Linked DNA regions of Phreatobacter stygius. The protein of the gene in region 1 interacts with the protein of each later gene in a pairwise test. Links are inferred from orthologs where the notes say so. Each region holds a gene or a part of one and is shown on either strand. Other genes may lie near its edges.

Evidence for each region.
Region 2: the proteins of E8M01_RS29815 (region 1) and ybgC interact in binary tests that used the Escherichia coli proteins (3 or more experiments, as listed by UniProt). The link is inferred for Phreatobacter stygius from one-to-one orthologs.

The regions. Positions count from the first base shown.
Region 1 is NZ_CP039690.1:6,299,916-6,307,303, forward strand. The notes cover bases 2,938-5,759. They hold E8M01_RS29815 (acyl carrier protein), read left to right. Parts: upstream 2,938-4,139; coding sequence 4,140-4,379; downstream 4,380-5,759. Other genes in these bases: fabD (ACP S-malonyltransferase), read left to right, coding at 2,938-3,192; fabG (3-oxoacyl-[acyl-carrier-protein] reductase), read left to right, coding at 3,204-3,941; fabF (beta-ketoacyl-ACP synthase II), read left to right, coding at 4,496-5,755. Also shown: rpsR (30S ribosomal protein S18), read right to left, coding at 1-12; rpsF (30S ribosomal protein S6), read right to left, coding at 15-533; E8M01_RS29800 (GTP-binding protein), read right to left, coding at 838-2,070; more of fabD, read left to right, coding at 2,248-2,937; endolytic transglycosylase MltG, read left to right, coding at 5,948-7,147; E8M01_RS29830 (YicC/YloC family endoribonuclease), read left to right, coding at 7,289-7,388. UniProt on the Escherichia coli protein: Carrier of the growing fatty acid chain in fatty acid biosynthesis.
Region 2 is NZ_CP039690.1:1,064,464-1,071,729, reverse strand. Bases 2,933-5,632 are described here. They hold ybgC (tol-pal system-associated acyl-CoA thioesterase), read left to right. Parts: upstream 2,933-3,906; coding sequence 3,907-4,359; downstream 4,360-5,632. Other genes in these bases: tolQ (protein TolQ), read left to right, coding at 5,451-5,632; E8M01_RS04945 (sulfite exporter TauE/SafE family protein), read left to right, coding at 4,414-5,139; ruvB (Holliday junction branch migration DNA helicase RuvB), read left to right, coding at 2,933-3,777. In the rest of the region: iron response transcriptional regulator IrrA, read right to left, coding at 1-484; E8M01_RS34970 (hypothetical protein), read left to right, coding at 404-604; crossover junction endodeoxyribonuclease RuvC, read left to right, coding at 699-1,196; E8M01_RS04965 (DNA-3-methyladenine glycosylase I), read left to right, coding at 1,266-1,985; Holliday junction branch migration protein RuvA, read left to right, coding at 2,051-2,668; more of ruvB, read left to right, coding at 2,731-2,932; more of tolQ, read left to right, coding at 5,633-6,191; protein TolR, read left to right, coding at 6,202-6,654; cell envelope integrity protein TolA, read left to right, coding at 6,717-7,266.

The DNA.
Region 1 (7,388 bases):
TGCGGCCGTCATGATCACTCCTCCGTCGCAACAGCTTCGACAACCGGTTCGACATCGCTGCCGTCACGGTCACGGAAACGACGGGGGCCACCGCCACCACCGCTGCGGTCGCCACCGCCGCCGCCGCCAAATCCACGGTCACGACCGCCGAAGCCGCCGCCGCCGCCGAAGCCACGATCGCCGAAGCCGCGCTCGCCGCGGTCATCGCGGTCGCGCTTCTGCAGCATGGCCGACTGGCCCTCTTCGAGAGCCTCGACCTTGACGGTCATGAAGCGCAGGATGTCTTCATTGATCGACATCTGACGCTCCATCTCGGCGACCGCTGCATGCGGCGCGTCGATGTTCATCAGCGTGTAGTGGGCCTTGCGGTTCTTGCGGATGCGGAAGGCGATCGACTTCAGCCCCCAGGACTCGGTCTTGGGAACCGAGCCGCCATTGGCTTCGATAACGTCCTTGTACTGCGTCGCAAGCGCTTCGGCTTGCTGCGCAGTAACGTCCTGGCGTGCCAGGAACACGTGCTCATAGAGAGGCATTCGGCCTGTCTCCTCGTTCGAAATGACGCTTCTTCGGCGCGAAGCCCCTCAAGCCCTGGACAGGCCCGACAGAATTCTCGAAGGCGGAGACACCGGATGACGGGGGATCTAAGAACCCCCTGCAGGCGAACCTGCCACCCGTTCAGCCACCAGCCGATCGAAGCGAAGGCGGCCTTATACGCGAAAATCCAAAGCGTTCAAGGCTAAAGCGTTCACGCGCGGTCTTGACCGGGGAAGACGTGGATGGCCGTGACAGGCACGGCCATGACGCGGTGAAAAACGGAGACGCTCAAGGCAAAACGTCTCACGCAGCCTGGGCCTGGCTGCGCCAGGCCGGGAAGGGATCGGCGCGGTCGGCGTGCTCGGCGGCATCGAACCGGGTGTCGGAGGCGCGGCCGACCAGGCAATCGTCGAGCGCCGCGCGCATGCGCTCCTCATCGAGCCCCGCGCCGATGAACACCAGTTCCTGGCGGCGGTCGCCATAGACCGGGTGCCAGTGGCGCTTCAGCATGGCCCGCCATTCGTCGCTGTCGGGCCAGCGCGCCTTCGGCACCGCGATCCACCAGAAGCCCATGGCGGAGGTGCGGCAGACCGCCCCGGCGATCGACAGTTCGCCGCACCAGTCCGGCCGCGTCGCCAGCCAGAAATGGCCCTTGGCGCGGATCAGCCCAGGCCAGGTCGCCTTCAGGAAGGCGTCGAGGTTCACCGGATCGAACGGCCTGGCGGCCCGATAGACAAAGGATGAAATGCCATATTCCTCGGTTTCCGGCACGTGGTCCTTGAAACCATAGAGCTCCTTGGCCCAGAGCGGATGGGTCTCGGCCGTGTCCTTGTCGAAGCGGCCGGTGTCGAGCACCTCGGCCAGTGCCACCGCGGCGAAATCGGCCGTGATGACCCGCGCGTCCGGATTGAGCGCGCGGACGATCTTTTCGACCAGTGCCTGCTGGGTGGTGTCGACCGAGGAGATCTTGTTGATGATCACCACGTCGGCGAATTCGATCTGGTCGGTCAGGAGATCCGCCAAGGTGCGTTCGTCGCCTTCATCGGCCGTTTCGCCGCGATCGGCCAGGACGTCATGACTGCCGAAATCCCTCAGGAGATTGATCGCGTCGACCACGGTGACCATGCAGTCGAGCCGGGCGATGTCCTCCAGCGCCTCGCCGTCCTCGGAGCGGAACGAGAAGGTGGCGGCGATCGGCAGCGGCTCGGCGATGCCGGTGCCTTCGATCAGCAGGTACTCGTATTTGCCGCTCTCGGCGAGCTGCCTGACCTCGCTCAGGAGGTCGTCGCGCAAGGTGCAGCAAATGCAGCCATTGGTCATCTCGACCAGTTTTTCGTCGGTCCGCGACAGGTTGGCGCCGCCGTCGCGGACGAGGTCGGCGTCGATATTCACCTCCGACATGTCGTTGACGATGACCGCCACGCGCCGGCCTTCACGGTTGTTGAGAATATGGTTCAAGAGAGTGGTCTTGCCGGCGCCCAGAAAGCCGGAAAGCACGGTGACGGGCAGGCGAGGATCGGAACGACCGGCAAGCATGAAGGCTCCTATATATGTAATACTATAACATAACCTAATCACGATGCCCCCGGCAAGTGGCCGGCGAAGCCCTTGTCCAATCGACAGGTTTTCCCGGCATTCGGGCGACTGCTTGCTTGACTCTTGAGCGACCCGATGCGAGTTCGCCGCGACTTTGACGCAGCGCGCGAGGGTTTCATGACCGTTGCTTTCACCTTTCCCGGCCAGGGCAGCCAGGCCGTCGGCATGGGCAAGGCCCTGGCCGACGCCTTTCCCGCGGCGCGTGCGGTGTTCGCCGAGGTGGATGATGCGCTCGGCGAGAAATTGTCGGCGGTGATCTGGGACGGGCCGATCGAGACGCTGACATTGACCGAGAATGCCCAGCCGGCGCTGATGGCGGTGTCGCTCGGCGTCGTCAGGGTGCTGGAAGCCGAAGCCGGACTGAACCTGTCGCGCGACGTCGCCTATGTCGCGGGCCACTCGCTCGGCGAATATTCGGCGCTGGCCGCGGCCGGCAGTTTTTCGATCGGCGACACGGCGCGGCTCCTGCGCATCCGCGGCAAGGCCATGCAGGCGGCAACCCCGGTCGGCGTCGGTGCCATGGCAGCGATTCTCGGCCTGGAGTTCGACGCGGTGGTGGCGATCGCGGCGGAAGCGGCCGAGACCGAGGTCTGTCAGGCGGCCAATGACAATGGCGCCGGCCAGGTGGTGATTTCCGGTCACAAGGCGGCGGTCGAGCGCGCCTGCGAACTGGCCAAGGCACGCGGCGCCAAACGCGCCATTCCGCTGCCCGTATCCGCCCCCTTTCATTGCGCGCTGATGCAGCCGGCCGCCGACGCCATGGCGGCGGCGCTGGCCAGCGTGCCGGCCAAGGCGCCGATGGTGCCTGTTGTCGCCAATGTCCTGGCCCAGCCGATCGCCGATCCCGCCGAGATCACCCGGCGACTGATCGAACAGGTCACCGGTACGGTGCGCTGGCGCGAATGCGTGGCGACCATGGCCGGGCTCGGCGTCACCAGCTTTTATGAGATCGGCGCCGGCAAGGTCTTGTCGGGCCTGGTCAAGCGGATCGCCGAGGGCGCCACCGGCAGCGCCATCGGTTCGCCCGACGATATCGCCGCCTTCAAGGCTTCGCGCGGATAAGAGGTGCTCCCATGTTCGATCTGACTGGCAAGACGGCGCTCGTCACCGGTGCGACCGGCGGCATCGGCGGCGCGGTGGCGGCAGCGCTCCATGCGCGCGGCGCAACCGTTGCCCTGTCCGGCACGCGCCGGGAGAAACTCGACGAACTGGCGGCGGCTCTTGGTGCGCGCGCCCATGTCCTGCCGACCAACCTGTCGTCGATCGAAGAGGTCGAGGCGCTGGTGCCGGCTGCCGACAAGGCGATGGGCGGGCTCGACATTCTTGTGAATAACGCCGGCATTACCCGCGATAACCTGTTCATCCGGATGAAGGACGAGGAGTGGGACCAGGTGATCGCAGTCAACCTGACTGCCAGCTTCCGCCTGACCCGGGCCGCGACCAAGCTGATGATGCGCAAGCGCTGGGGCCGGATCGTCTCGATCACCTCGGTGGTCGGGGTCACCGGCAATCCCGGCCAGGGCAATTATGCAGCCTCGAAAGCCGGCCTTATCGGCATGTCGAAAGCGCTTGCGGCCGAGGTCGCCAGCCGCAACGTGACGGTCAACTGCGTGGCCCCCGGTTTCATCGAAACGGCCATGACGGATGCCCTCAACGACAAGCAGAAGGAGACGATCCTGACGCGTGTTCCGGCGGGTCGGCTCGGCAAGGCGAATGAAATTGCCGCCGCCGTTGTCTATCTCGCCTCGGAGGAAGCGGCCTATGTCACCGGCCAGACGCTCCACGTCAATGGCGGCATGGCCATGATATAATTCATTATTTTGGCGTTTCGGAGGCGCGCTGGCAAAACCTTTAGGCCTGTGTTAGAGAGCCTGACGGTTCGGGCAGGGGGCCTTCCCGAGATGATCCAGATTCACGGCGGAGCGGCCCGCCATCACCAATCTTGAATGCCGCACACCGCGTCCCATCGTGGGCGGTGCCTTATCGTCGGATGGAACGAGGATAAACTTATGAGCGATATCGCTGACCGAGTGAAGAAGATCGTCGTGGAGCAGCTCGGCGTTGATGCCGAGAAAGTGGTCCCGGCCGCGAGCTTCATCGACGACCTGGGTGCCGACAGCCTCGACACCGTCGAGCTCGTCATGGCGTTCGAAGAAGAATTTGGCGTCGAGATTCCGGACGACGCTGCCGAGACGATTCTCACCGTCGGCGACGCGGTGAAATTCCTCGAGAAAGCTGCCAACGCCTGATTTTTCGGGCTGTTGGACTTTAACCAAATGATGTTCGAGGGGCCGGGGAGCGTTGAACGCCTCCGGCCTTTCGTTCAGGAGCTCGGGTGTGGGAAACGGGAACAGGTGAAGCGATGATGCGGCGTGTTGTGGTGACCGGCGTGGGTGTCGTATCTCCGCTTGGATGCGGAGCCGAGACGACCTGGGCAAGGCTCGTCAAAGGCGACAATGCCGCGCGCAAGGTCGAGCACTTCGACGTTTCCGACATCGCCGCCAAGATCGCCTGTATGATTCCGCGCGGCGACGGCACCCAATCGACGTTCAATCCGGACGACTGGATGGAGCCGAAGGAGCAGCGCAAGGTCGATGACTTCATCATCTTCGCCATGTCGGCCGCGACCCAGGCGCTCGATGATGCCGGCTGGCACCCGAAAACCCGCGACGAGCAGATTTCCACCGGCGTTCTCATCGGTTCCGGCATTGGCGGCATCGATGGCATCGCCGAAGCCTCGCTGATCCTGAAAGAGAAGGGCCCCCGGCGGATTTCGCCCTTCTTCATCCCGGGCCGGCTGATCAATCTCGCTGGCGGCTACGTGTCGATCCAGCACGGCCTCAAGGGGCCGAATCATGCCGTCGTCACCGCCTGCTCCACCGGCGCCCACGCCATTGGCGATGCGGCCCGCCTGGTGGCTTTCGGCGACGCCGACGTGATGGTCGCCGGCGGCACCGAATCGCCGGTCAGCCGCCTGTCGCTTGCCGGTTTCTCGGCCTGCCGCGCGCTGTGCACCGCGTTCAACGACGAGCCGACCCGCGCCTCCAGGCCCTATGACCGCGATCGCGACGGTTTCGTCATGGGCGAGGGCGCAGGCGTCGTGGTGCTCGAGGCCTATGAGCACGCCAAGGCGCGCGGCGCCAAGATCTATGCCGAGGTGATCGGCTACGGCCTGTCGGGCGACGCCCATCACATCACCGCGCCGGCCGAGGATGGCGACGGCGCCTATCGCTGCATGCAGGCGGCGATCAAGCGCGCCGGCATCGCGGCCGCCGATATCGACTACATCAATGCCCACGGCACCTCGACCATGGCCGACGGCATCGAACTGGCCGCCGTCGAACGTGTCGTCGGCAATGCCGCCTCGAAGATCTCGATGTCGTCGACCAAGTCGTCGATCGGCCATCTGCTGGGCGCCGCCGGCGCCGTCGAGGCGATCTTTTCGGTCCTGGCGATTCGCGACCAGATTGCCCCGCCGACCCTGAACCTGGACAATCCCTCGGTCGAGACGGTCATGGATCTGGTGCCGCACCAGGCCCGCAAGCGGTCGATCGAGACGGTGCTGTCGAACTCCTTCGGCTTCGGCGGCACCAATGCCTCGCTGATCTTCCGCGCCGCGGCCTGACCAATCGTCGCGCCGGCCGGCGGCCGGTTTGCCGGGCGGCAAAATGCGGTAGAATTGGTTGCGTTCGAAGCGGACCGAATCTGGCTGCATCAGCCCTATTCGGCCCGTCCCCGAGACCTCACCCGTCTTTCGCCACATTCGCTTCGCATCAGTTGGTTAGTGATGTGACAGCATCGATTCAGAGCTAGCGTGATGAGCGATTCCCCCGGGCTCGGCCCGGTCCAGAACGGTTCCCGTCCGGCCATCAAGTCGCCCCGTGCGGCTTTGGAGCCGGAGGCGGCACCCCCGGCTCCGCCGGCTTCCCGGCGCGCCCGCAATCAGTGGGTGGTCATCGGCAATCTGATCCTGTCGCTGGCGCTCGTGCTGCTGGTCGGCGGCCTCGTCGGTTTCAGCTATGCCCGCCATGCCTTCGTGTCGCCCGGGCCGCTGGAGCAGGATCGCGCTGTGTTCATCGAGCGCGGCTCGACCTCGGACCAGATCGGCACCAAGCTCGAGCAGAACGGCGTCATTTCGTCCTCGCTGCTGTTCACCGCCGCGGTGCAGCTCTATGGCGCCCGTGGCGACCTGAAATGGGGTGAATATCTCTTCCCCAAGCGGGTTTCGATGGCCGAGGCCATGGCCATCGTCATCGAGGGCAAGGCGATCGAATATCGGATCACCGTGCCGGAGGGCCTGACATCCGAGCAGATTGTCGGCCGGCTGCGCGACAATGACGTGTTGACCGGCGAGATCGCGCGGATCCCGCGCGAGGGCTCGCTGATGCCCGACACCTACAAGTTCACCCGCGGTACCTCGCGCCAGCAGATCGTCGATCAGATGGCGACCTTGCAGGCCCGTGCCGTGCAGCAGATCTGGGGCCGCCGCGCGCCGGACCTGCCGATCCGTTCGATCGAGGAAATGGTCATCCTGGCGTCGATCGTCGAGAAGGAAACCGGCAAGGCCGACGAGCGGCCGCGGGTCGCCGGCGTGTTCATCAACCGGCTGAACCGGCGCATGCGGCTGCAGTCCGATCCGACCATCGTCTATGGCCTGGTCGGTGGGCGCGGCACGCTCGGCCGCGGCATCCAGCAGTCCGAGATCCAGCGGCTGACGCCTTACAACACCTATCAGATCGACGGCCTGCCGCCGACACCGATCGCCAATCCCGGCCGGGCGGCGATGGAGGCGGTGGTCAATCCGGTGCGTGGCCGCGACGTCTATTTCGTCGCCGACGGCACCGGCGGTCATGTCTTCGCCGAGACGCTCGAGCAGCACAACCGCAACGTCGCCAATTGGCGCAGGGTGGAGCGTGAGCGTGGCCAGGCCGATCCGTCGCGCGACCGGGTCAGCGCCGATCCGCCGACCGGAACGGCAACGCCTGGCGCGCCCAACCCGCCGGCCACGCCGCGCTGATCCCCGCGCGCAGTTGCAGAACGGCCCTGCCGGCTCGGCCTTGGGTTGGCCGGTCCGGCCTGCCGGTCGAGCGGGCAACGCTTGACCTTGGCGCTGGCGGCACTTAACCGCCAAGGCAGCGAGGCAACTGCAGAGGATTCCATGGCTCTCTCGAGCATGACGGGTTTTGCCCGCTCCGACGGCGCGATCGGCACCGCGGTCTGGGCCTGGGAAATCAAGTCGGTCAATTCCAAGGGCCTGG
Region 2 (7,266 bases), 5.2 Mb from region 1 along the record:
ATTGGCGTGCGGCTCGTTCGGCAACGCGCGTCAGGTGAACGACGAGGTCGACCTTGGTGATCTCGTAGCCGTCGGGCGGCAAGGGCAGGCGATCGAGCGCGACGGCCCCGGCCGGGATGTTCAGGATCCGGTCCTCGGCGTCGATATAGAAGTGATGGTGATCGCCGACGTCGGTGTCGAAATAGCTGCGCTCGCCATTGATCGAGATGCGGCGCAGCAAACCGGCATCGGCAAACTGGTTGAGCGTGTTGTAGACCGTCGCCAGCGACAGCGGGCTTCCGGCATCAAGCGCGTCGCCATGCAGGTCGGCCGCGGTGACATGGCGATGCCGGTTGCCGAACAGCAGGCGGCCGAGCGCGATACGCTGTCGCGTTGGCCGCAACCCGGCGGCTCGGAGGGCGGCTTGAACCTGGACCGCGGACAGCCAGGCGTCGTCGTGCGCGGCACGCAGCTGGTCTCGGAATTCATCGGGAACAAGGAGCATCGGGGTGCCGGTTCTCTTTCAGATGCAAATGAGTTGCAATTGCATTCTGTCAAAAACGCGGCCGCCGTCAATTCAGGCGATGCCTGTTCCGCGCAGACACGCATGGTTCGAAATCCGTGAATGCCTTGCCCGCTCGCTGCGAGGCTTTGCCGTGACGCGGTAAATTTAGCGATGAAGGCGCGTGTCGGCGGCCTTCTCGGATAAGTTGGCGGTCATGTCCGACATGATTCGCATTCTCGGCATCGACCCTGGGCTCCGCCGCACCGGCTGGGGTATTATCGACGTGACCGGCAACCGGCTGATCTTCGTTGCCTGCGGCACGGTGACATCGGACGCCGAAACGACTCTGGCCGAGCGCCTGGCGCAGCTCTATCGCGGTGTGGAAGATGTGGTGCGACGCTTCGAACCGAACGAAGCGGCGGTCGAAAACACCTTCGTCAACAAGGATGCGACCGCCACCTTGAAGCTCGGCCAGGCGCGTGGCATCGCCATGGTGGTGCCCTCGCTCGCCGGCCTGCCGGTGTCCGAATACGAGCCGAACAAGGTCAAGAAATCGATCGTCGGCGCGGGCCATGCCGACAAGAAGCAGGTCGAGATGATGATCGGCATCCTGTTGCCCAAGGCCGATCCGAAGACCATGGATGCGGTCGACGCACTCGCTATCGCCATCACCCATGCCCATCATCGCGGGCCGGCGCGCCTGCACGCCTGACCGGCGTTGACCTCAGCCGCATCGTCGCGGGATGCTCGGCGACATCAAGGCTTGCCCGGAGACCCCCAGGTGATCGCATTCGACAAGATCCAGGCGCGCGCCGAGACCCGCAAGGGCGGCCCGGCCGCGCTCAAGGCGCTGTTGCCGCCGGTGATGGCGAAGGCCGAGCTCGCGGCGCTGCCCGACGACCGGGTGCTGGCGGAAATGACCCGGCGCATCTTCTGCGCCGGTTTCGTCTGGCGGGTGATCGACAACAAGTGGCCGGGGTTTGAAGAAGCCTTTCTCGGTTTCCAGCCGAAGCCTTTGTTGTTCCAGCCGGACGAGTTCTGGCACGACCGGGCGCGCGACCCGCGCATCGTCAAGAATCCGCTGAAGATCAAGAGTGTGCGCGAGAACGCCGCTTTCGTCGCCGATGTCGCGGCCGAGCGCGGCTCCTTCGGCAAGTTCCTGGCGGCCTGGCCGGCCGACGATCAGATCGGGCTGTTGGATTTCATGGCCAAGCGCGGTTCGCGGCTTGGCGCCCGCACCGGCCAGTATTTCCTCCGCTTCATCGGTTTTGACGGCTTCGTCACCGCGCGCGACACGGTGGCGGCACTGCGCGACGCCGGTCTCGATATTGCGGCCGAGCCGACCTCCAAGGGCGACCTGAAGAAGATCCAGGCCGTGTTCAACGCATGGGCGCGCGAGACCGGCCTGCCGCGCGTGCACCTGTCGCGCACCTGCTCGATGTCGATCGGCGAAAATTACGACGCGGCGACGCTGATGCGTTATGGCGGGGGCGAAGAGTGAACAAACCGTCCGTCCGGCCAGCGAATCCCCTATAAGGGGCGCAGGATGCAGGGACGGATATCGCCATGATCGGCAAGTTGAAGGGCACGATCGACTCCTATGGGCCCGATTGGGTGATCGTCGACGTGCACGGCGTCGGTTACGTCGTGCACTGTTCGTCGCGCACGCTGCAGGCCCTGCCGGCGGCGGGCGAAGCGGCGGTGTTGTCGATCGAAACCATGGTCCGCGAGGACATGATCCGGCTCTACGGTTTCGCCAATGACCTGGAGCGCGAGTGGTTTCGCCTGCTGCTCGCCGTGCAAGGTGTCGGCGCCAAGGTGGCGCTGTCGGTGCTGTCGACGCTGAAGGCGAGTGATCTCGCCACCGCCATCGCCATGCGCGACAAGGCGGCGATCGGCCGGGCCAATGGCGTCGGGCCGAAGGTCGCCGAGCGCATCATCACGGAGTTGAAGGACAAGGCGCCGGGCTTCACCGATATCGATCCGACGCTTGCCAAGCTGGTCGGCGACGTCGACGACAAACGCGCGCCCGGCCCGATCCGCGACGCCATCTCGGCCTTGACCAATCTCGGCTACGGCCAGCCGCAGGCCGCCGCGGCCATTGCCGCCGCCGCCGGCAAGGCGGGCGAAGAAGCCAATACCCAGACGCTGATCCGGATGGGGCTGAAGGAACTGAGTTCTTGAACAGGCCATCGTCGACCTGAGCCAAGCTGTCGCGAAACGAGACGATCGTGTAACCAGCCGGAATGACCGAAGCCCGCCGCATCTTGAACCCCGAACACCGCGACGACGATGCGGATGTGCATCTGCGTCCGCAGCGGCTGACCGAATTCATTGGCCAGGCGCAGGCGCGGTCGAACCTCGAAGTGTTCATTTCGGCCGCCAAGATGCGCGGCGAGGCGCTCGACCACGTGCTGTTCGTCGGTCCGCCTGGGCTCGGCAAGACGACACTGGCACAGATCCTGGCGAAGGAGCTCGGCGTCAATTTCCGCTCGACCTCGGGACCGGTCATCGCCAAGGCGGGTGATCTCGCGGCGCAATTGACCAATCTCGAAGACCGCGACGTGCTGTTCATCGACGAGATCCACCGGCTCAATCCGGCGGTGGAGGAAATCCTCTATCCGGCGATGGAGGATTTCCAGCTCGACCTGATCATCGGCGAGGGGCCGGCGGCGCGCTCGGTGAAGATCGACCTCGCCAAGTTCACCCTGGTCGGCGCGACCACGCGTGCCGGCCTGCTGACGACGCCGCTGCGCGACCGTTTCGGCATCCCGATCCGGCTGCAGTTCTATACCGTCGAGGAGCTCGAATATATCGTCACCCGTGGCGCCCGCGTGCTGGGTGTCGGCATGGCCGCGGATGGCGCCAACGAGATCGCCCGGCGGGCGCGCGGCACGCCGCGCATCGCCGGCCGGCTGCTCCGGCGGGTGCGCGACTTCGCCATCTACCGGGATTCCGACACGATCACCCGGACCATCGCGGATGAGGCGCTGACCCGGCTCGAGGTCGACGCCGCTGGCCTCGACGCGATGGACCGGCGTTACCTCCAGGGCATCGCGCTCAACTATGGCGGTGGGCCGGTGGGCATCGAGACCATGGCGGCGGCGCTGTCCGAACCGCGCGACGCGATCGAGGAGATCATCGAGCCGTTCCTGATCCAGCAGGGCTTCCTGCAGCGCACGCCGCGCGGCCGGCTGTTGACCAGCCATGCCTTCAGGCATCTCGGCCTGGCGGAACCAGCCCGCGACGCCACCCAGTTCCAGCTGTTCAAGGGCGACGAGGACGACGCCTGAGCCGCGTCTTGCCGATTGAGCGCTGGTCCGATCGAAGGTTTGGCCGCGTTCAGGCCTCGCTTTCGCCAGATCAAGCCCCTATGCGGCGCGGCAAAATCCGTTGAGATCGTTCACCCGAAGGTTGACCGCATGATCAAGTCCCCGGCGCTTGCCGGCCATATCGAAGACGAAACCCACCATCTCTCGGTCCGCGTCTATTACGAGGATACGGATTTCTCGGGCGTCGTCTATCACGCGAGCTATTTGCGCTTCATGGAACGCGGGCGGACCGATTTTCTGAGACTGCTCGGCGTGGCGCAGGGCGACCTGTTCGACAAGGCGAAGGAAGAGGCCGGCGCCGGCTTCGCCTTCGTCGTGCGCGCCATGGGCATCGAGTTCCTGCGCCCGGCCAAGATCGACGACGTGCTGACCATCGAGACCCGCACGGTCGAGGTCAAGGGCGCGACCATGAACCTTGCCCAGCGCGTGCTGCGCGGCGAGGCGGTGCTGGTGGAAGCGACCGTGCGGGTCGCCTTCGTCGCCGGCGGCCGGCCAATGCGCATCCCTGACGCGCTGAGAAGGATCATGACGCCAAGGGCGTGATGTGCGAGTGAGAGCGTCCCTTTTTGGCGTCGTTACAGCAGATTTAGTCTCTTCATGTCGCTTCTCGGCTTCGGGCCGGCCGAACTCGCCGCCATCACCGCCATCATGGCGGTCGCCACCGTCATCCAGATGGCGGTTGGCGTCGGGCTGTCGCTGGTGATGATCCCGCTCCTGGCCATCATTTCGCCGAGCCTGGTGCCGGGTCCGGCGATCGCCTCGGCTTTCGTGGTGATGCTGGCGATGGTGCGCGGCAACAGCCACCTGATCGACCGCGCCGAGATCGGCTGGGGGGCTGGCGGCCTGCTGATCGGCACGGCCATCGGCGTGCTGGCGCTGCTGGCGATCGACCCGACCCATCTGCCGCGGCTGTTCGGCGGGCTGATCCTGCTGGCGGTGGGCCTGTCGCTGAGCGGGCTGCATCTGGCGCTCAGCGCCCGCAATATCGCGATCACCAGCGTCATATCAGGCTTCATGGGCGGCATGTCGGGCATCCACGGACCGTTGATCGGCGTGGTCTATGCCGGCCAGAACCCGGCCAAGGTGCGCGCCACGCTCGGGCTCTACTGGATCGTCGCTTATGCCATGCTGATTGCCATGCATGTCGCGGCCGGCCGGTTCGGGTTCGCCGATCTCGGCCGCGCGGCGCTGCTGGTTCCCGGCATTTTGATCGGCACCTGGCTGGCGCCGTCGGCGGTCGCGCTGATGGACCGTGAAAGGATGCGTATCGGCCTGCTGGCCATCGCCGTGGTCGGCGCGCTGGTGCTGCTGGTCCGGGGGTGAACGACCAAGTCTTCGCTGACGCATTCGCGCATAGCAGTCGCGCGACCACCTTTTTGTGACAATTACCGACGGCAATAAGCTGTTGCAGTGCGGCAATAACCCAGTCTTAACCTTATCGATGGCTTGGTAGTTTACCACGCGGATGTACAGACCGCGTCACGGTCAAGACACATTCGAGGGTCATTTCGCCCTCCAGGGACGGGAAAAAGCGCGAAAACTGCACAGGCGCTGGCCGTTCCGGGTTCTCAAACCGTGGCGTGGGCTGTTCTGCGACCTCGAAGCCGGACCTGTCGCGAAAAGGATCGCCGCCTATGAATCCCGCCGATGTCGCCCAGACCGCCGTCGCCGCATCCCACGACGTGTCGCTCTGGGGTCTGTTCATTACCGCCCATTGGGTGGTCAAGCTCGTCATGCTCGGCCTCGTCTCGGCCTCGATCTGGGTCTGGGCGATCATTGTCGAGAAGATCATCCTGTTCCGCCGCACGCGCAGCCAGATGGACCGCTTCGAGCAGGTTTTCTGGTCCGGCCAGTCGCTGGAGGAACTCTATCGCAGCCTGGCGCAGCGGCCGACCACCGCCATGGCGGCGCTGTTCGTTGCCGCCATGCGCGAGTGGAAGCGGTCGCACGAAACCGCGTCGCGCTCCTTCGCCGGCCTGCAACAGCGCATCGACCGGGTGATGAACGTCACCATCCAGCGCGAGGTCGAGCGTCTCGAGGCTCGCCTGATGGTTCTGGCGACCGTTGCATCCGCCGGCCCGTTCATTGGCCTGTTCGGCACGGTCTGGGGCATCATGACCGCCTTCCAGGCGATCGCGATCTCGAAGAACACCTCGCTCGCGGTGGTCGCGCCCGGCATTGCCGAGGCCCTGTTCGCCACCGCCATCGGCCTTGTCGCCGCAATTCCGGCAACCATTGCCTATAACAAGCTTGCCGGTGAGGTGAACAAGATCGCCAACCGGCTCGAAGGCTTCGCCGACGAGTTCGCCGCCATCCTGTCGCGTCAGATCGATCAGCAGGGTGGGCCGACCACCTACGACCAGCGCGCGGCCTGAGGAGACGACCATGGGAGCTCATGTCGCAAGCGGTGGTGGCGGCCGCGGCAATAACGGCCGCCGGCGCCGCCGCGCCTTCGTGATGAACGAGATCAACATCACGCCGATGGTCGACGTGATGCTGGTGCTGATGATCATCTTCATGGTGGCGGCACCGCTGATGACGGTCTCCGTGCCGCTGGACCTGCCGCAGGCGTCCGCCCGCGCGATCCAGCAGGACAAGCCGCCGATCACCGTTTCGGTGCGTCAGAACGGCGATATCTATCTCGGCGACAACAAGGTCGAACAGGCCCAGTTGATCGAGCAGCTGAAGGCCATGGCGCAGAACGGCGGCGAGGAGCGCATCTTCGTGCGCGGCGACGCCGCGGTGAATTACCAGGCCATCATGGACGTGCTGTCGCAGATCAAGGGCGGCGGCTTCACCAAGGTCGCGCTGGTCGCGACCGAACGCGCGTCGCGCTGAAAGCTGGCCGAGGTTTGAAGAGCGTGGCGCTGCACCCGCAAAAAGTCGGATATGGGGTCTCGGTGGGCGGGCATGTGCTCCTGCTTGCCGCGGCCCTGGTCGGCTTTCTGAGCGCGCCGCAGAAGCCGGACGAGGGCGAGAGCGTGCCGGTCGAGATCGTCTCCGACGAGCCGGCGCAGTCGACCCGCGGCGATCGTCGCGGCGAGCGCACGCCAACGCCGCAGCGTGTCGTCGACCGCCAGACCCCCGAAGAGCGCCAGACCCCGGACGAGGCTTCCGTGCCGGTCGCCCGCGAGCGGGTGCAGAACATACAATTGCCGCCGCCGCCGACCCCGCGTCCGCCGATGCCACAGCCGCCGCAGCCCGAACAGGCCGAGGCGCCGCCGCCGCCGGCCGCCCGCCCGGCGCAGGTCGCGGCCGTCCAGCCGCCGCAGCCGGCGCCGCGCCCGACGCCTGCCGTTGCGCCCGAGCAGCGCGAGGACCTCGAAGCCAAGCTCGCCGAGATCCAGGCGCAGCAGAGGCGCGAAGACGAGCAGCGCCGCCAGGAGCAGCGCCAGGCCGAGCAGCGCCGGCGCGAGGAAGAACAACGTCAGGCCGTCGCCCAGCAGCAGC